2 regions of the Enterobacter sp. N5-15 genome follow, and region 2 is predicted to be linked to the other one. Evidence: predicted binding sites of a transcription regulator. Region 2 holds the regulator's gene; the other holds the start of a gene.
The links. Region 2 encodes Fur, which represses iron uptake genes when iron is present. Its sites were predicted from a motif close to ATAATAATGAGAACNACTATCAA; they were not measured.
Positions count from the first base shown of each region.

Region 1 (10,114 bases), 1.6 Mb from region 2:
CGTCCAGCATGGTCGGCACCCCTTGCTGGCGCGGCCCTTGGCTCAACTGTGCGTAGTTTTGCAGGATAAGCGACATCCCAATGGCGGAGATCAGCGGCGCCAGGCGCGTGGAGTTGCGCAGCGGCTTGTAGGCGATACGCTCGATGGTCCAGCCGTACACCCCGGTTACCACAATGGTAAACACCAGCGTCCCGAGGATCAGCAGCGGAAACGACTGCAGACCGAAGAAAGAGAGCAGCGCCAGGCCAATGGCGCAGAGATAGGCGGAAATCATATACACTTCGCCGTGGGCGAAGTTGATCATGCCGATAATGCCGTACACCATGGTGTAGCCGATGGCGATCAGGCCGTAGACGGAGCCCAGCGTTAAGCCATTAATTAACTGTTGCAGGAAGAATGTACTCATCTTAGCGCGCTCGTTTTATAGGCCGCGCGAGCCGCGCAGCCTGATGTTTATTACGCGCCGACGGGAAAGCCCGCCGACGTTGAGCGTGACTCCGTCCCGTTACTGCACTTCCTTATATTTTCCTTTGTCGTCCCACTGGTAAACCACGTAGTCAGACACTTTCAGATCGCCTTTGCTGTCCCAGGCTTTTTTGCCCATCACCGTGTCGACGGAATTGGCTTTCAGCCACTCGCTGGCTTTGGCGGAGTCCTTGCCACCGGTGGCCTTGAAGGCCGCGGCAATGGCCTGGACGGAGGCATAGGAGTAGAGGGTGTAACCTTCCGGCTCGAATTTACCGGCGCGGAATTTCTCGATAACCGCTTTACCGTCCGGGATAAGGCGCGGATCTTTACCGAAGGTCATGTAAATGCCGTTGGTGTATTGCGGGCCACCCGCGGCGGTCACCATCTCTTCGTTGACAATGCAGTCGCCGGAGAAGAATTTCGCCTGCACGCCCTGTTCACGCATCTGGCGAACCAGCGGACCGGCTTCCGGGTGACAGCCACCGAAGAACACGACGTCCGGTTTTTGCGCGCCGATCTTCGTCACCAGCGCGTTAAAGTCTTTTTCACCGCGGGATAACCCCTCATACATCACATCCTGAACCCCACGTTTCGCCAGCGCCGCTTTGGTGGCGTCAGCCAGACCCTGACCATAGGTGTCTTTATCGTGAATAATCACCACGCGCTTGGCTTTCAGCTTGTCGATGATGAAGTCGCTGGCAACCTGGCCCTGCTGATCGTCGCGACCGCACATGCGGAACATATCGCTCATGCCGCGTTCGGTGATCAGCGGGTTAGTTGAGCCGGGGGTAATCGCAATAATGCCTGCGTCGCTATACACCTCAGAGGCGGGCATTGTGGAAGAGGAGCAGAAATGGCCGACCACGGCGTTGACTTTATCCTGGTCAACTAAACGGTTGGCGACGGCCACGGCCTGCTTAGGTTCGCAGGCATCATCCCCCTGAACCAGTTTGATCTTCTCGCCGTTAATGCCGCCTGCGGCATTGATGTCTTCAGCGGCCTGCGTTGCGCCGTGCCAGTACTGATCGCCATAGGTGGCATTCGGACCCGTAAACGGCCCGGCCACGCCAATCACAATATCTGCCCGGGCGGAAAACGCCGTCACCAGGCAACCGGCCAACACAAGAGAAAGAGGAGTTCTGATAAATTTCAGCGACATTATTATGTTCCTTAGCAAAGAGGTTTTTGCACCACGGCGTAAACCCGAACGCCCGACGGCGCAGCCAATCCGAAACACGAGCAAGAACAAAATGCACTAAACGAACAAGATACAGACGGCATCCTGCATATTACGGCGAGATTTCCCTGCGCAGGGACGCGCGAAGAACGTTAAGCAAAAACGTTGCCAGAATGGTTAACCCATTGACCAGCATGCGACATGTTTGAGTATAGAGCGCCGCGTTATGCCGCCTTGCGGGAGGAGAAGAAATTACAGCGGAGATCACATATCGTTAACAATAAAGCCCATAAGTTGTGCAAAGGTCACGATTTGCACGTTTTTGCAGCAATAAAGACCTAAACTTCAGCCCGGAGAGGGGTGAGATATGTGTTAGGATCGTTTCCTTTTTTGCAGGAGTATCAGCGATGACTGAAGGCCCATTGAATGAAAGCGAAATGGCGTGGCTTGAAGAGACGTTAATGTCTTACGGTCATGATGACGCGTCCGTGATTGACGTGTCCGAACTGGACGGCATGCTTACCGCAGTGCTTTCCGGTCCTGTTGTCGTTGAGCCAGATGCCTGGCTGGTGGCGGTGTGGGGTGGCGAGAAGTACATTCCGCGCTGGAAAAACGATCGTGAGATGAACCGTTTTATCGATCTCTGCTTTAAGCATATGAACGATATTGCCGAACGCCTGAGCGAGTACCCGGATCAGTTTGAACCGATGTTCGGTTATAACGACGTTGACGGTGAGAGCTATACCGTGGTGGAAGAGTGGTGCTATGGCTATATGCGCGGCGTGGCGCTGACGGACTGGTCAGCCTTGCCGGAAGCACTGAAGGCCGATCTTGAGGTGATTGCCCTGCACGGGACGGAAGAGAACAGCGAAAAGCTGGATGAACTGTCCGAAGAGGAGTATATCGCCAGCATCGAGAGCATCCAGCCTGCGGCGCTGCGTCTATATCAATACTGGGTAAACAACCCGCAGCAGCCGGAAGTGAAGAAACCGACGGTGAACGGCACGAAGGTCGGGCGTAACGATCCGTGTCCTTGCGGCAGCGGGAAGAAGTTTAAGAGCTGCTGTTTGCACTGATAAAAAAGGGGCTGATGACAGCCCCTTTTTTATTTAACCCACTTCCGGCAGCATCCCGGCTGCAATCAACACCTGCACCAGAATAATCACCACCCCACAGCCAAACACAACGCACAGCAGCGGTTTTCCGCCCGCCACGCGATATCCCTGCTGAGGATGCTGCTGACGGCTTTTCCATGCCAGCAGGGAAGGGAGGAGGAGGGCAAGGATCGACAGCGCCACCCCTGCGTACCCCAGCGCCATCACAAATCCACGTGGGTAAAACAGCGCGAACGCCAGCGGCGGCAGGAAGGTAATTGCGCCCGTCTGTAGCCGTCCGGCCGCGGTATTACGACGCTGGAACAGGTCGGCCAGGTAATCAAACAGGCCGAGCGCCACGCCCAGGAACGAGGTTGCCAGCGCCAGGTCGGAAAACAGGTGTACCGCCAGCTCCACGTGCGGGGAGGTGACGACCTCGCGCAGTGCCAGCAGAAAACCGTTCAGGCCAGCGTGTTGCGCCATCAGCCCAAGAAAGGTTGAAGAGTCAATGCTGCCCAGCGTCACCAGCTGCCAGAAAATATAGGCAATCAGCGGGATCGCGCTGCCGATAACAAAGACGCGGCGCAGCTTGCGGATATCGCCGTTCATATAGCTGACGATGCTCGGCACGCTGCCGTGGAAGCCAAACGAGGTGAAAATAACCGGGATCGCGGAGAGCGCCAGCCCTTTTTCCAGCGGCAGCGTCAGCAGGTTGACCTTGTGCACGTGCGGCGCCAGCAGCACCAGCATGACGATCAGGAAGAGAATTTTGGCGCTGAACAGAAAACGGTTAAACAGATCGACCAGCGATGTGCCCACGCAGACCACGCCGCCGCCGATGAGCGCAAAGAAGATAGCCCCCGTCGCAGGGGTAATGTCAGAGCCAAACCAGTCGTTGACGCTGGAGGCGATAAGCTCCCCGGCGCCGCTGATATAGGCGGCGGTCAGGGCGTACATCAGGAACATCATGCTGAAGCCGGTTATCCACTGGCCGTAGCGTCCCAGATAGCGCGCCGCAAGCGAACCCAGACCGGTGTCGGCGGGCACGTGTTGGTAAACCTCAAGCAGCAACAGTGCGGTGTAACACATCAGCGCCCAGAGCGTGCCCAGCAGCAGCAGGGTTATGCCAAATCCCACGCCCGCGGCTGCCAGGGGCATTGCCAGCATTCCTGCGCCAATTGTCGTTCCGGCGACGATAAAAATACTTCCCAGGGTTCTGTTTCTCACGCTTTCCTCTACAACGATGCTTAACCGCGACAAAATCTGCGGCGCAGAGTAAGGGAAAAGCCGTAATTCGTCAAATCACCGTTACAAGTAGTGTAATGAATACTTTACGAATTACTGACCCTCTGATCCTTTATAGGCTTATGCCTACTTCATAAGGGCAATGTTGCTGCGCGACATTCCGGCGTAACGTAAACAATAAATATAAATTATCAAATTAAGTGAGGGTTTTATGGCAGGGGAGAATCCCTTTACCGCGGCATGGAGCCGGGGAGGTAACCTGTTGTGCCATGGTCACTGGATAATCAGCTGGCAGAACCAACCCCTGATACTTCCCGAGCCCCGTCGCGAAAAGGATATGGGCACCTGGGCAATCTATTCGGTTATTGATCCTGAAGACGAAACCTTTGCACAAGGCTTACAGGAAGATGAGTGGGTTATTGAGAATGTCGAGTGGTTAACGGATATGTTCTTCGAAGTGGGTATTCCGCTGGAGACCTCCAGCTACCGCTATTTTTACCAAGCCGTGAATCCCCATGACTGGCGCTGCACCAGCTGTGCGGGGTGTATGTAAATTAACGCGGTGCCGGAAACCGGCACCGCGCTGAAATTAATTCTGCGTATCAAGAGTGGAAAGTTCTTTATCAATAAAGTAAAGACCTTCGCCGGATTTCCCCACCAGAGATAATTTATCCAGCACGGATTTAAACAGCTTCTCTTCTTCATGTTGCTCAGCGACGTACCACTGCAGGAAATTAAATGTTGGATAATCCTGGCTGGTCATCGCCGCATGAACCAGTTCGTTAATTTTCTGCGTGATCAGCTGCTCGTGCTCGTAGGTGGCGCGGAACAGTTCATCGAGAGAATTATACTCGGCAAAGGGTGACGTCACGGTTTCAATGCGCGGCAGGCTGCCCGTATCCGTCAGATAATCAAACAGACGCTGCATGTGGGTCATCTCTTCCTGAGCGTGACGACGCAGAAACGCGGCAGCGCCCTCGAAGCTGTGGTAGCTGCACCAGGCGCTCATCTGCTGGTAGAGCAGGGATGAAAAAAGCTCAAGGTTCATTTGTGCGTTGAGCTTGTCGATCATTTCAGTTTTCAGCATGGTGACGCTCCGGATTATTATTTCTGGTTCACAATGAGCGACACTATAATTTGTTATTTAATTATTTGCAAAACGTAAAATTTTTATTTTATTTATTTAAAATACGAATGGGAATAAAACGCATTGGCAATTTTTAAAACTTATTAATGAGAATTATTTTTGTTCGTAATGAAATAAACTGCCAGCACGCGCTGGCAGCTTCGATTAATACCACGGATTATTTGACTTAGGATTAACGGCGTAACCCATACATTTATACTGGATAGTCACGCTCTCGTTCAGGCACAAAGAGCCGCTCGTCAGGGTGCAGGTTTTAATGGGCTGACCATAGGCTGAGGCAGTGGCATACCCCATGCTCTGACACGCTTTTGCCGCCGTGCCGTTGTTCACATACGCATCGGAATACGCATTTTGCAGCGGTGCCTGGCCGTAGTCGAGACGAACGATGCCGTTCGGCGCGTCGAGGCTGCTGACTTCAGCCTGGCGATTAATGCTACAACCCGCGAGCAGCAGGATTGTGCCGGCTACAATGACTCTTTTCATGGTTCGCTCTGAGTGGATGGAAATACGTTATCGTACCCGCAGATGCCCGCTGCAATGCCTGGAATAGCCGGACAATCTGCCCTCACTCTTCGCAACGGGTCAGCGGTGAGCGCTTTCAGTCCATACCGCAAGAAAAGTGTGATGAGAGTCACAAAAATGTTGATTTTTGTGATGGTGGTCATATTATAGGCACGTTGATAATAAAGTTGTATAACAAGTTAATGGAGCATCATCGTGAAACTGCGCAAAATCCTGAAAAGTATGTGGGCCAATTACTGCCGCACGTTCAAAGACGTGCCGCCGGGCGCCATGTTCTGATAAAAAAAACCTGCTTCGGCGGGTTTTTTTGTACCTGCTGACGATGAAGGGAAGGTGTCAGGGGGCGTGTTTTGATACTATGGCGGCCTTTAAATAAGGAGAAAGCCCCCATGTCAAAAAACCTGAGCGCCGATCAGGAACTGGTCTCTGACGTTGTCGCCTGTCAGCTGGTTATCAAACAAATCCTCGATGTTCTGGACGTGATTGCGCCGGTTGAAGTGCGCGAGAAGATGTCTACTCAGCTGAAAAATATCGATTTCGCCAGCCATCCTGCTGCCGCTGACCCGGTTACGCTTCGTGCGATCCAGAAGGCCATCGCGCTGATTGAGCTGCGATTCACGCCGCAGGGTGAGTCCCACTAAAGCAGGGAAATGGGCGATGGCATGTGTCGCCCTTTGATGCGGTCAGAAGAACGTCTGGACCAGCAGATAGCTCGCCGCGCACGCGCAGCTTACCCCAATCAGCCCCGGCAGAATAAAGCTGTGGTTGATGATAAATTTGCCGATGCGGGTCGTGCCTGAACGGTCAAAGCCGATGCAGGCCAAATCGCTTGGATAGGTCGGCAGGACAAAATAGCCGTATGACGCCGGGAAAAAGGCGATCAGCATTTTCGGGTCGATGCCGAGCATCAGGCCCATAGGCGCAACGGCCGTCAGCGCAGCCGCCTGGCTGTTCACCAGTTTTGACACCAGAAACAGCACGATGGCATACGTCCACGGGTGGCTTTTCACCACGCCTTCCAGCGCCAGCTTCAACTCGTCGAGATGCGCCTGGAAAAAGGTATCGCTCATCCACGCCACGCCGAACACCGAGAAGATCGCCACCATACCGGCCTTGAACACCGCGCCGTTGGAAATCGCCGACGCGTTGACCTTACAGGCCATCAGCATCACGGCGCCCGCAATTAACATCATCATCTGAATGACAAGGTTCATCGACAGCGCCGTCATTTTGCCTTTCAGCTCAAAGGCGGGACGCAGGTCAGGGAACGCCCCCAGCAAAACGACCACGGCAATACCGGCAAAGAAAATCCACGTGGACCAGTAGGCCTGTTTAGGGAAACGCTGATTCATTAACGTCTCCGTTCCGCCGTAGATAAACTCGCGCTGCTTAGGATCTTTCAGCTTTTCCTGAAACTCCATGTCGTCAGCCAAATCTTTTCCGCGGCGTAAACTCCACAGGGCCGCAATGGCTACGCCGAAAAGCGAAGCGGGAACCGACACGGCGAGAATTTCCAGGATCCCCCACGCGTGGCCGATCCCATGCTGAGCCGCAAGGATGGATACCAGCGATACCACGGCAACGGAAACGGGGGAGGCCGTAATCGCCATCTGCGACGCGACCGATGCCACGGCCATGGGGCGCTCGGGGCGGATCCCCTTTTTCAGGGCGATATCCGCAATGATGGGAAACATGGTGTAGACCACGTGCCCGGTGCCGCACAGAAAGGTCAGCATCCAGGTGGTGAAAGGCGCGAGCAGGGTGATGTGCTGCGGGTGTTTGCGCAGCAGACGTTCAGCAAACTGCATCATGACGTTGAGGCCGCCCGCAGTCTGTAGCGTAGCCGCACAACCAATCACCGCGAGGATGGTCAGCATAACGTCTACCGGCGGCTTACCCGGTTGCAGACCAAAGACAAAACATAAAATAAAAAGACCAATACCGCTGATTAACCCAAGCCCCATACCGCCAAAACGCGTACCCGTCAGCAGGCAGAGGAGAATAACAACAAACTCAATGGTGATCATGATGCTCCCTCGTCAATGATTATGTAACTAAATAAATCATCACACGTTGTGTGGTTAATCATTGGGAGCCAGATCTGATTTGTTAAATTTCAGCAAAAGCAGAAGGTTGGAGATAGGAAGGAGACTTTATTTCGTATGGGACGTAAATCCACATTCAACAGCGATTCAAAGTGTTTTAATAATATTAAAAACTAACAGCGACGCCCTGGTCCGGCTGTAAATCGCCGAAGCGTTTCCGTAAGGCCGGGTCGAGGCGCAGGGATGCGCCGAGAGGGCGTGGCCTGCAGGGATGCAGGCTCATGCCCGACCCGATAGCCTGAAGGAATAAGCTGAGGGTACCGCGAAGCGGCGATTTACCGCCGGGAGCCCGGGTTGCCAGGGTGGTGGCGATTGCACTGAACCCCGGATCCTGGACACCAGATTCCAAATCTGGAGGTTCAGAACAATGAAATATCCTTTCCATATTAGGCTTGCAGCTGTACTGCATTACATGGCCGGACAGTCGAGTATCAAAGAAACAGCCCATCTGTTCAGTGTGGGCAGAACCCCACTGACCCGCTGGCTGCGGGCTTACCGTCGTCAGGGTAAAGCCGGTCTGGAGGACCGTCCTGCGCGGACCTATACTGCAGAATTCAGGCTCCGCGTTGTCCGCTACGTCGCTGAAAACAGGTGCAGCTATGCGGAGGCTTCATCGCGCTTCGCCATCCCCAATGAGTCCCTTATTCTCGACTGGACGCAGCGTTACCGGAGGGGAGGTGAAAAAGCGCTTCACACTGCCAGACCCGGACCCGCTATGTCACAGAAAAAATATGTTCCCGGCGCCAAGCCCTTCAGTGAAATGACACCCAAAGAACTGCAGAGGGAGCTGGAATATCTGCGCGCGGAAAATGCTTACTTAAAAAAGCTGAAAGCCCTGAGAGAAGAAAATGCACTCAGGGAGCAGCAGAAAAAACCAGATTAGTGCAGTCGTTGCTGACGGCACACAGGCTACCCTGCCTGCTGTATGCCGCGCGGTTGTCACGCAGCACATATTATTATCATGTCTCGCACCCTGAGCACGGGACTGAGCGTTATGCGGATGCAGTCGGTGCAATGAAGGCCATCAGCCAGCGGCATGCGCAGCGCTATGGCTACCGGAGAATGACGAGAGCACTACGGGATAAGGGCTTCGTGCTTAATCACAAAACCGTGCGCAGGCTGATGAAGGAGCATGGACTCACCTGTCAGCTACGCCGGAAAAGATATCGCTCATATATGCCTGATGCGGGTCTGTCATCCGCCAATCTGCTGGCCCGGGACTTTAGCGCTGAACGAAGCGGGATCAAGTGGTGTACGGATGTGACGGAGTTCCGGGCCGGGGGACAGAAACTTTACCTGTCAGCCCTGCAGGATCTGTTCAATAACGAAATCGTGGCCTGGAATATGTCGACCAGTGCTTCACAGCCTCTGGTCTGCAGGATGCTGCATAAGGCCCTGAAAGCACACAGACATAGTGAAGGTCTGGTCTTACACAGCGATCAGGGCTGGGCTTACAGGACACCGGCATGGCGGTTAATGCTGGAAAAAGCCGGTATAGTCCAGAGTATGTCGCGAAAGGGAAACTGCCTGGATAATGCAGTGATGGAAAACTTCTTCAGCCATCTGAAAGTGGAGATGTACTACCGCAAGAGGTATGGTTGCGTGAAAGAGCTGGAGCGGGATATTAAGGCTTATATTCGTTACTTCAACACTGAACGAATCAGCCTGAAAACTGGCGGCCTGAGCCCGGTGGCGTACCGGACTCAGGCAGAAAAAACAAAAGAATAAAGGTGTCCAGGAAACGGGGTTCAGTGCAGATTGAGCCACCCTGGCACGTTCACCGGTCATGTCGTTACAGAGTAGCAAGGAACATAAAGTGAACGGAATGACCACTACAGCCGTATGTTCCCCTCACCCTAACCCTCTCCCCAGAGGGGCGAGGGGATTATTTCGTGCCTTAACCCGTGCAGGAGCAAATTAAAAAACTCAGTGGTGCTGCACCGCCACAATGTCGAGCAGGTGACGGTCGGTTTGCTCAGGGCATAAACCCGCCTGCTGCGCATTATGGATCTCATCCGCCAGCGTCTTCAGCAGCATGCCATCCTGCTGCTGCTCTTTGTCCATATCACGTAAGAATTTGAGCGTCGTAATGTCCTGCTGCGCCCTGGCTTCATCGGCCAGCTTGCTGAGGGTGCTGCAGCGCTGTTCATACTCTTCAAGCGTTTTCTGAAACAGTTCTTCCAGGCAAGAGTAGTTTTCATTGATCCCATCAAGGGCTTTAACGACAGGATTTGCCCCTGCGGCTTTCAGGAAGTTAAAGACACGCATCATATGGGTGACGTTACTTTGCGCCTGAGAGCGAAAGAATGTCGCAGATCCCGTGAGGCTATTCTCGGCACACCACGCGCTTAAGTGA
Region 1 is NZ_CM170150.1:2,937,914-2,948,027, reverse strand. It holds gene AC2TE5_RS14025 (ABC transporter permease subunit) at 1-406, opposite strand, end outside; gene AC2TE5_RS14020 (branched-chain amino acid ABC transporter substrate-binding protein) at 506-1,627, opposite strand; gene AC2TE5_RS14015 (YecA/YgfB family protein) at 2,053-2,721, shown strand; gene tyrP (tyrosine transporter TyrP) at 2,755-3,966, opposite strand; gene AC2TE5_RS14005 (hypothetical protein) at 4,196-4,537, shown strand; gene ftnA (non-heme ferritin) at 4,574-5,071, opposite strand; gene yecR (YecR family lipoprotein) at 5,276-5,614, opposite strand; gene azuC (stress response protein AzuC) at 5,849-5,932, shown strand; gene AC2TE5_RS13985 (DUF2766 family protein) at 6,043-6,294, shown strand; gene AC2TE5_RS13980 (anaerobic C4-dicarboxylate transporter) at 6,337-7,680, opposite strand; gene AC2TE5_RS13975 (hypothetical protein) at 7,865-8,107, opposite strand; one part of gene AC2TE5_RS13970 (IS3 family transposase) at 8,126-8,576, shown strand; one part of gene AC2TE5_RS13970 (IS3 family transposase) at 8,576-9,486, shown strand; gene AC2TE5_RS13965 (non-heme ferritin-like protein) at 9,685-10,114, opposite strand, start outside.
Region 1: a site for Fur is predicted at 5,212-5,234, ahead of ftnA (non-heme ferritin). Genes of this name have one in related genera too.

Region 2 (10,114 bases):
GATAACCTGGGCGTGCTGGCGCGCGATCTGGTTACCGACCACGATATTTTACAGGTCGATATGCGCAATCACGGTCTTTCCGGGCGTTCCGACGAGATGACCTACGCGGCGATGGCGCGGGATCTGCTGGATACGCTGGATGCACATAGCCTGCAAAAGGTAACGCTGATCGGGCATTCAATGGGTGGCAAAGCAGTGATGGCCCTGACGGCGCGGGCCCCGGAGCGTATTAGCGGCCTGGTGGTGATTGACGTCGCGCCCGTGGATTACGATGTCCGCCGTCATGACGAGATTTTTGCCGCCATTAATGCGGTCACAGAAGCGGGTGTCGCGACACGCCAACAGGCGGCTGCCGTCATGCGTGAGCATCTTGATGAAGAAGGCGTCGTGCAGTTCCTGCTGAAGTCGTTTGTTGACGGGCAATGGCGTTTTAACGTGCCGGTGCTCTGGGACCAGTACAACAACATCGTGGGCTGGGAAACCGTCCCCGCCTGGCCACACCCTACCCTCTTTATTCGCGGCGGAAACTCTCCTTACGTTACCGACGCGTACCGCGACACGCTGCTGGCCCAATTCCCGCAGGCTCGCGCCCACGTGATTGCCGGTGCCGGGCACTGGGTGCATGCGGAAAAACCGGATGCCGTACTGCGCGCCATTCGCCGCTATCTCGCTGATACTGCAAATTGATTAAAAAGAAAGCGACTGGAAGGCTGTGGGCTTCCAGTCGTTGGCGTGCCGTTTTTGGTGATGTATGATGGCGCGCTTATCGCCCGGGCATTAGCAGGGCGGCGTGTTTCCCCCGAAGTCTCTGAATCATGGCCAAAGAACAAACGGACCGTACGACACTAGATCTGTTCGCGAATGAGCGTCGCCCGGGACGACCCAAGACGAATCCGCTTTCGCGCGATGAACAGCTGCGTATCAATAAACGCAACCAGCTTAAACGCGATAAAAATCGTGGGCTTAAGCGTGTCGAACTGAAGCTTAACGCCGACGCCGTCGATGCGCTGAACGAGCTGGCTGACGCGCGAAATATCAGCCGCAGCGAGCTCATTGAAGAGATGTTGCTCGTCCAGCTTGAGACGTTACGCAGCCAGGCATAAGTCTGAAAATCCCCTTTATCGCCCTTTTCATGTAGCACAGAGTGCAGTCCTGCGCGATAGCTGTTTCCGCAGGGTTGCCAGTTCTGCTATTATTGCCCTTATCCGTGGCCGAATTGCGCCACCATACTATTAAGTTTCAAGAGGTTATTTTACTCATGGCAATCATCGGCATTTTCTTTGGCAGTGATACCGGCAATACCGAAAATATCGCAAAAAACATTCAAAAACAGCTCGGTAAAGACGTTGCTGATGTGCATGACATCGCTAAGAGCAGCAAAGAAGATCTGGAAGGCTATGACATTCTGCTGCTGGGTATCCCAACCTGGTACTACGGTGAAGCCCAGTGCGACTGGGATGATTTCTTCCCGACGCTGGAAGAAGTGGACTTCAACGGTAAGCTGGTGGCCCTGTTTGGCTGTGGCGATCAGGAAGACTACGCCGAATACTTCTGTGACGCGCTGGGTACCATCCGCGATATCATTGAGCCGAATGGCGCGGTTATCGTAGGCCACTGGCCGACCGCCGGTTACCACTTCGAAGCGTCTAAAGGCCTGGCCGATGACGATCACTTCGTGGGTCTGGCTATTGACGAAGACCGTCAGCCAGAGCTGACGGCAGAGCGCGTTGAGAAATGGGTGAAGCAGATCCGTGAGGAACTGCACCTGGACGATATTCTGAACGCCTGATTTTTATCGCGGCGCAGCGGCGGCTGCGCCCGTGCTCCAGGTCAAACCGATTAAATTAATCGCTACAATCTTTTAACTTTTTCGCCCAGACCTGTACAATGTCTCCCTGATAAAGTGTGGTTTTCCATTGAGCAAGTTTGTTGGTGATACCCCATTTTTATAAGCATATTTTGCCTGAGACTTGCAGTTTTCATTTAGCCATGGCAGTTCTATAATGAGACGCATTATCCCAGGTGCATTTTCTGTCACTTCCTACAGAAGTGAATCGTTTAGCAACAGGACAGATTCCGCATGACTGACAACAATACCGCATTAAAGAAGGCTGGCCTGAAAGTTACGCTTCCTCGGTTAAAAATCCTTGAAGTGCTTCAGGGTCCAGACAATCACCATGTCAGTGCGGAAGACCTCTATAAACGTCTTATCGACATGGGTGAAGAGATTGGGCTGGCTACCGTCTATCGCGTGCTGAACCAGTTTGATGACGCGGGCATTGTTACCCGTCATAATTTCGAAGGCGGTAAATCTGTTTTCGAACTGACCCAGCAGCAGCACCACGATCATCTGATCTGCCTCGATTGCGGCAAGGTCATTGAATTCAGCGATGATTCCATTGAATCACGCCAGCGTGAAATCGCGGCGCGTCATGGCATCCGCCTGACGAACCACAGCCTGTACCTTTACGGTCACTGCGCTGAAGGCGACTGCCGCGAAGACGACCACGCGCACGACGCGAAATAAGCGAGCGTTCATACTCTGAGCCAGCCGCAAGGTTGGCTTTTTTTTGCCTGAAAAAAGCCCGGTGGCGCTGCGCTTACCGGGCGTAAAGCAACTTATTTATTGTTATTGCGTATCTCGTTCCAGATCTTATCGCAACGCTTCGCCACTTCCTGATCGTTACCGGTTTTACGCGCCTGAATGCAGGCCTGGTAATCCATCACGCGGACGTTCTCCTGCGTAGCGAACTGCTCGTGCGCTTTCTCTTTCTTCAGCACGTTCAGCACGCTCTGACAGGCTTCAATCTTCTCCGGCGAACCTTCCGCAGTATTAATACAGGCGCTATACGCCTCCTTCAGACGGGTGTCCTCTTTCGGCGCCTGTGTCTGAGCACACGCCACCAGCCCTGATGCCAGCAACGCGACGATTACGATTTTTTTCATCATGTGCAGTCTCCATACCGGCGGGACTCAGCCCGCCGGTGCGTTCATCAGAAGATGGTGAATGGGGCGATAACCATGAATTTCACGTCACGTTCATCCTGGAAGATGTTGCCGTAACCGCCCGCATAGCTCGGGATATCGGAGTGGTTGTCATACTGGGTGAAGTGCAGTTTGAACATCGTGCCTTTCGCGCGGCCATCCTGCAGGGTATAGATAGCATCGAGGCTGTAGGAAGACTCTTTCAGGCGATAGTTGGGATCGTAGTATGCGTCCGGGGTTGCCATATCGGCAGGTTTTGCGTCCCAGGCGTAAGCGTAAGAAGCGCCCACCGCCCAGCCAGGCAGGTTCCAGTTTTTCAGATCATACATTGCGCCGAAGAAGACCGCTTTCTCGCCGTCGGCGTTGAAGTCGGAACGGTTATCCCACCAGATATCAAGACGACCGTTGGAGGAGGCGTAGGTCGGCGTCATACGCTGCAGGAAGTAGCCCTGCTGCCCTTCCGCCTTCACCCATGTGCCTTCCAGACGCAAATCAACCTGACCGACCTTGTAGCCGAAGGTTAACGCCTGCAGCCACGCGGTGCCGTCATAAATGTCATTGACGCCGCCGTTACTGACTTTATCGCGCGTACCGTAGAACTGATAGCTGGTGCTCAGCGGGCTACCCGCGACATCGAATTTATAGCTGGCCTTGGCAAAATACTGATCGATATAGCCCTGTGCCTGACCAAATGCCGCTTCAAGCACCAGATCGTTTTTGAAATCGTACTTCGCGCCCAGCGAGTGCAGGTAATCGACTTTGGTTTTTTTATCGTTCTGGTAGAACTTGTCCATCTCGATGTGCCACGGCGCTTTGTACTCGTTGGTCCACATATAGGAGAAGCTCAACGCACCCGCATCACCGTAGTCAAAGTTAGCCCCGGCTTCCGCACCCTGATAGGTACCCGGCATAAAGCTCCAGTGCGGCGCTAACAGGGTCTGGCCAGTTGGCTGAATATAACCACCGCGCGCCCATACCGGGCCGTATTTAAATTTCGCAGCGGCTTTGTAAAGGCTGATACCGCTCTTATCGCCGGACCAGTCTTCTTTATACGCTTTGTTACTGGAGGAGAAGGCGATTTCATTCGGGTGGCCGCTGTCGCCGTTTTCCGCCATTTCAATCGCGGTGAACGCAGCGATATCCAGACCGAACATATCCGCGGCATAGCCTGACTGGAAGTCCAGGTTGGCGTTCCAGGTGGAGTGCGAAAGGTTGGTTTTATATTTATCTTCAGTGACGTCTTTACGGTCACGTTCACGCTGCCAGTAATAAATACCGCCCGTGAGGGTAGAATCGTCGATGAAGCCTGCCGCTTTCGCCTCTGGTGTCACCACCAGGCCCGACATTGCTGTCACACCGGCAATAGCCAGCGCCAGCGCACTACGTTTGCCACTGAACGTACGCATAGATTATTCCTCTTTGACGAATTAAAACGCCTGAAACGGCGTAAATAAAAAAGACCAAATGGTCAGGGGTAGTTTTAAATACCCTCGAATTAACTACCGTCTTTAGGTTATTTTTCGCGACGCGAATTATCAATGCTTTTTAGCGGACAAAAGTCAGGATTATGACGAAGTGCACATAATTGGTAGTGATTTGTAACATTTGCAGAGAGGCGAGCAATGGCGGGGAATTATCAGGTATTTCAGTGGCTAGACGTGGGTTCTCTTTCTTTTTTTACCACCTTTTTGATTTTCGTAATGACACAAACTTTTTTAAAAAAAATAAGTAGCACCTCATTGACCTGATATTTTCATGGCACCTCTTTAAGCCCTGGCTTAATACCCTGATCGTTAAATAAAAAAACGCCGCATAGTGCGGCGTTTGTCTCTCATTGACCAGAGCAGCAATATTATTCGCCGATCTTCGTCCAGGTATCACGCAGGCCGACGGTACGGTTAAATACCGGTTTTTCCGCCGTACTGTAACGGCTGTCCAGGCAGAAGTAACCTTCACGTTCAAACTGGAACGCTTTGCCCGCTTCAGCGGCTTTCAGAGAAGGCTCCGCATAACCCTGCTTGATCACCAGAGATTCCGGGTTGATGGTCGCCAGGAAGTCTTCCGCCGCACCCGGGTTAGGCACGCTGAACAGACGATCGTACAGACGAATTTCTACCGGCAGCGCGTGGGAAGCGCTCACCCAGTGAATAACGCCCTTCACTTTACGGCCGTCAGCAGGATCTTTGCTCAGGGTGTCAGCATCATAAGAACAGAAGATGGTGGTGATATTCCCTTCTGCATCTTTCTCTACGCGCTCGGCTTTGATGACGTAGGCGTTACGCAGACGCACTTCTTTACCCAGCACCAGACGCTTGTACTGCTTGTTGGCTTCTTCGCGGAAGTCAGCACGATCGATCCAGATTTCGCCGCTGAACGGCACGTCGCGAGTTCCCATCTCCGGCTTGCTCGGATGGTTAGGCATTGCAACCAGCTCGCTCTCGCCCTGCGGATAGTTTTCGATAACCAGCTTAACCGGGTCGATAACGGCCATCGCGCGCGGGGCATTTTCGTTCAGGTCTTCACGAATGCAGGACTCCAGAGAAGCGATCTCAATGGTATTGTCCTGCTTGGTGACACCAATACGTTTACAGAACTCGCGGATAGACGCGGAGGTATAACCACGACGGCGCAGACCGGAGATGGTCGGCATACGCGGGTCATCCCAACCTTCAACGTGCTTGTCGGTCACCAGCAGGTTCAGCTTACGCTTGGACATCACGGTGTATTCCAGATTCAAACGAGAGAACTCGTACTGGCGCGGATGCACAGGAATGGTGATGTTATCCAGCACCCAGTCGTACAGACGACGGTTGTCCTGGAACTCCAGCGTACACAGAGAGTGCGTAATGCCTTCCAGCGCATCGCTGATGCAGTGGGTGAAGTCGTACATCGGGTAGATGCACCACTTGTTACCGGTCTGGTGGTGTTCTGCGAACTTGATGCGGTACAGCACCGGATCGCGCATCACGATGAACGGAGACGCCATGTCGATTTTGGCACGCAGGCACGCTTTGCCTTCTTCGAAGCCGCCGGCACGCATTTTTTCAAACAGCGCCAGGTTCTCTTCCACGCTGCGATCGCGGAACGGGCTGTTTTTGCCCGGCGCGGTCAGCGTACCGCGATATTCACGGATTTCATCAGCAGACAGTTCGTCAACATACGCCAGACCTTTATTGATCAGCTCAACCGCGTAGGCGTACAGCTGATCGAAATAGTCAGAGGAGTAGCAGATATCGCCAGACCAGTTGAAGCCCAGCCATTGCACGTCATTTTTGATGGACTCAACGTATTCGATGTCTTCTTTTACTGGGTTGGTGTCATCGAAACGCAGGTTGCACTGTCCCTGGTAGTCTTGCGCAATGCCAAAGTTCAGGCAAATGGACTTCGCATGCCCGATATGCAGGTAGCCGTTCGGCTCCGGCGGAAAGCGGGTATGAACTGTGGTGTGCTTACCACTGGCCAGATCTTCATCGATGATCTGACGAATAAAGTTACTCGGGCGGGCTTCTGCCTCACTCATCGTGGATTCCTCAAAGCGTAAACAACGTATAACGGCGTATGATCTTATAAGCCGGACGTAGTGACAACCCTTAGTTACGGAAAATACGTATCTGATGAAAATAATGGGGGCGTTTGCTGCAAAAAAAAGCGGCGGAGGATATCCCCCGCCGCTTAAGGCATGACTCTACTCAGGAGCGATTACTTGCCTTTAATCTCATACAGCGGCGTTTGACCCGCAACAACCTGACCTTTAGCCTGAATGACCAGGCCACTGAAGTCATCGATGTTGCTGCAAACGACCGGGCTTATCATGGAGCGCGCGTTGGCGTTCAGGAAGTCCAGATCCATTTCCAGAATCGGCTGCCCGGCTACCACTTCAGCGCCCTCTTCCACCAGGCGAGTAAAGCCCTGACCGTTCAGCGCAACGGTATCGATACCCATATGGACAACGATCTCCGCGCCATTTTCGGTTTCGAGGCAGAACGCGTGGTTGGTGTTGAAGATTTTCACGATGGTACCGGCCGCCGGAGACACAACGGTTTTTTCCGTTGGTTTCACCGCCACACCGTCACCGACCGCTTTGCTGGCGAACGCTTCATCAGGTACCTGCTCAATTGCAACGACTTCACCGGTTACCGGTGAAACCAGCGCGGCTACCGTTTTGGCGTTGGGTACCGCCTGCGGTTTTGCAGCCGCTGGCGCGGCGGCAGGTGCGGCAGAAGCTTCTGCTGCGGCTACCGGACCGGTGGTTTTCATGGCGTTAGCAATTTTCTCTGCCACGAAGCCAACGATAATCTGCACGCTGGTTTTGTTCAGGCGGATAACGCCGGAAGCACCCAGACGTTTGGCCAGCGCTTCGTTCACCAGGGAAGAGTCTTTAACGTTCAGACGCAGGCGAGTGATACAGGCGTCGATACCGGTCAGGTTGTCAGAACCGCCGACAGCGGCGATGTACTGACGCGCCAGACCTGATACGTCCTGATCCTGAGCACCGCTCACGTTCATATCCTGACCATCCGCTTCGCTACCGGCCACAGCCAGTTCGCGACCCGGCGTCATCAGGTTGAATTTGGTGATAGTGAAACGGAACACCATGTAGTAAATCGCGAAGAACACCAGACCTTGCGGGATCAGCATCCACCAGTGGGTCGCCAGCGGGTTACGGGACGACAGCACCATATCCACCAGACCGGCGCTGAAGCCGAAACCGGCAATCCAGTGCATGCTGGCAGCGATGAACACGGAGATACCGGTCAGCACGGCGTGGATCACATACAGAACCGGCGCCACGAACATGAAGGAGAACTCCAGCGGCTCGGTGATACCGGTGAAGAAGGCCGCGAACGCCCCCGCCATCATGATACCCAGCACTTTCGCTTTATTCTCTGGACGCGCGCAGTGGTAGATAGCCAGCGCAGCACCCGGCAGACCAAACATCATGATCGGGAAGAAGCCAGCCTGGTAACGACCGGTGATACCGACAACCGCTTTTCCTGCTTCGATGGACTGTGCGCCACCCAGGAAGTTAGGGATATCGTTAATACCGGCAACGTCGAACCAGAATACGGAGTTCAGCGCATGGTGCAGACCGACCGGGATCAGCAGACGGTTGAAGAACGCGTACACGCCCGCACCGACAGAACCCAGCTTCTGGATGTGCTCACCGAAGTTCACCAGACCGTCGAAGATCATCGGCCAGACGTACATCATGATGAACGCGACAACGATCATCACAAACGAGGTCAGGATGGGGACCAGGCGGCGACCGCTAAAGAAGGAGAGCGCTTTTGGCAGCTCCACGCTGCTGAAGCGGTTATACAGTTCAGCGGAGATGATACCCACAAGGATACCGACAAACTGGTTGCTGATCTTACCGAATGCCGCCGGAACCTGGTCCGCCGGAATTTTTTGGATCATGGCCACCGCTGCAGGCGAGCAGAGGGTGGTTAACACGAGGAAACCGACAAAACCGGTCAGCGCAGCGGCGCCGTCTTTGTCTTTGGACATACCGTAAGCCACACCAATCGCGAACAACACGGACATGTTGTCGATAATGGCGGAGCCTGACTTGATAAAGAACGCCGCCAGCGCGCTGGTATTACCCCAGCCGTTGGGGTCGATCCAGTAGCCGACACCCATCAGGATGGCTGCGGCAGGCAGCGTGGCGACCGGCACCATCAGTGCGCGACCAACCTTTTGTAAATAACCTAGAATACTCACTTTCTTCCCCCTATGAGACCCCGTTTAAGGCATGTTCTCAGCTCTGTTTTTTATTGTGTCACGAACGATAGATACCGTTGATGCTTCACTGGCATTGTGAGTGTGTGAAAAATTAATTCGTATCGCAAATTAAACGCGTACTTTTTGTGATTTTTGTCACCAAATATCGTTATTTACCCTCCCTCATACTGGCTAACAGCGAAAACTTATTTTATCATTCAAAAAATCAAGACGGATTGATCCGGCCTGAAAGTTTCCAGGTTACGCTTAAATATCAGGTTCCGATAGCCATCCGCCCACTCTTCTACTTTAACTCTTGAGGTGAACAATGAGACTGATTCCCCTGGCAACTGCTGAACAAGTCGGTAAATGGGCCGCTCGCCATATCGTTAATCGTATTAACGCGTTTAAACCGACCGCCGATCGTCCTTTCGTTCTTGGACTTCCGACAGGCGGCACGCCGCTGACCGCCTATAAGGCGCTGGTTGAGATGCATAAAGCAGGCCAGGTTAGCTTCAAACATGTTGTGACCTTCAATATGGATGAATACGTAGGCTTACCGAAAGACCACCCGGAAAGCTACCACAGCTTTATGCACCGCAATTTCTTTGATCACGTTGATATTCCATCTGAAAATATTAACCTGCTGAATGGAAACGCGCCTGATATTGACGCAGAATGCCGTCAGTATGAAGAAAAAATCCGTTCTTACGGTAAGATCCACCTGTTCATGGGTGGTGTAGGTAATGATGGTCATATCGCGTTCAACGAACCGGCGTCATCTCTGGCTTCTCGCACCCGTATTAAAACGCTGACCCATGACACGCGCGTGGCAAACTCCCGCTTCTTTGACGGCGATGTTAACCAGGTTCCAAAATACGCCCTGACCGTTGGCGTAGGCACCCTGCTGGATGCCGAAGAAGTAATGATTCTGGTGCTGGGCGGTGTGAAAGCGCAAGCGCTCCAGGCTGCCGTTGAAGGCAACGTTAACCATATGTGGACCATCAGCTGCCTGCAGCTGCATCCTAAATCAGTCATCGTCTGCGACGAACCGTCCACGATGGAGCTGAAGGTAAAAACGCTGAAATACTTCAACGAGTTAGAAGCTGAGAACATCAAAGGTCTGTAATTGAATAACCGCCTCTTCATCAAGAGGCGGCCGCTTTTTTTTAACCGGGGGTCGTTATGTACGCTTTAACCCACGGTCGGATTTATACCGGCCATGAAATTCTGGATGACCATGCGATTGTTATCGCTGATGGCCTGATTGAACGTGTTTGCCCGCTGGCAGAACTGCCGCCGGAGATTGAACAGCGCTCACTCAATGGAGCAGTAATCTCCCCCGGTTTCATCGACGTTCAGCTCAACGGCTGCGGCGGTGTGCAGTTCAATGATACCGCGGATGCGG
Region 2 is NZ_CM170150.1:1,321,994-1,332,107, reverse strand. It holds gene ybfF (esterase) at 1-687, shown strand, start outside; gene ybfE (LexA regulated protein) at 816-1,103, shown strand; gene fldA (flavodoxin FldA) at 1,259-1,789, shown strand; gene fur (ferric iron uptake transcriptional regulator) at 2,081-2,527, shown strand; gene chiQ (ChiQ/YbfN family lipoprotein) at 2,620-2,946, opposite strand; gene chiP (chitoporin ChiP) at 2,994-4,391, opposite strand; gene glnS (glutamine--tRNA ligase) at 4,838-6,505, opposite strand; gene nagE (N-acetylglucosamine-specific PTS transporter subunit IIBC) at 6,685-8,706, opposite strand; gene nagB (glucosamine-6-phosphate deaminase) at 9,035-9,835, shown strand; gene nagA (N-acetylglucosamine-6-phosphate deacetylase) at 9,892-10,114, shown strand, end outside.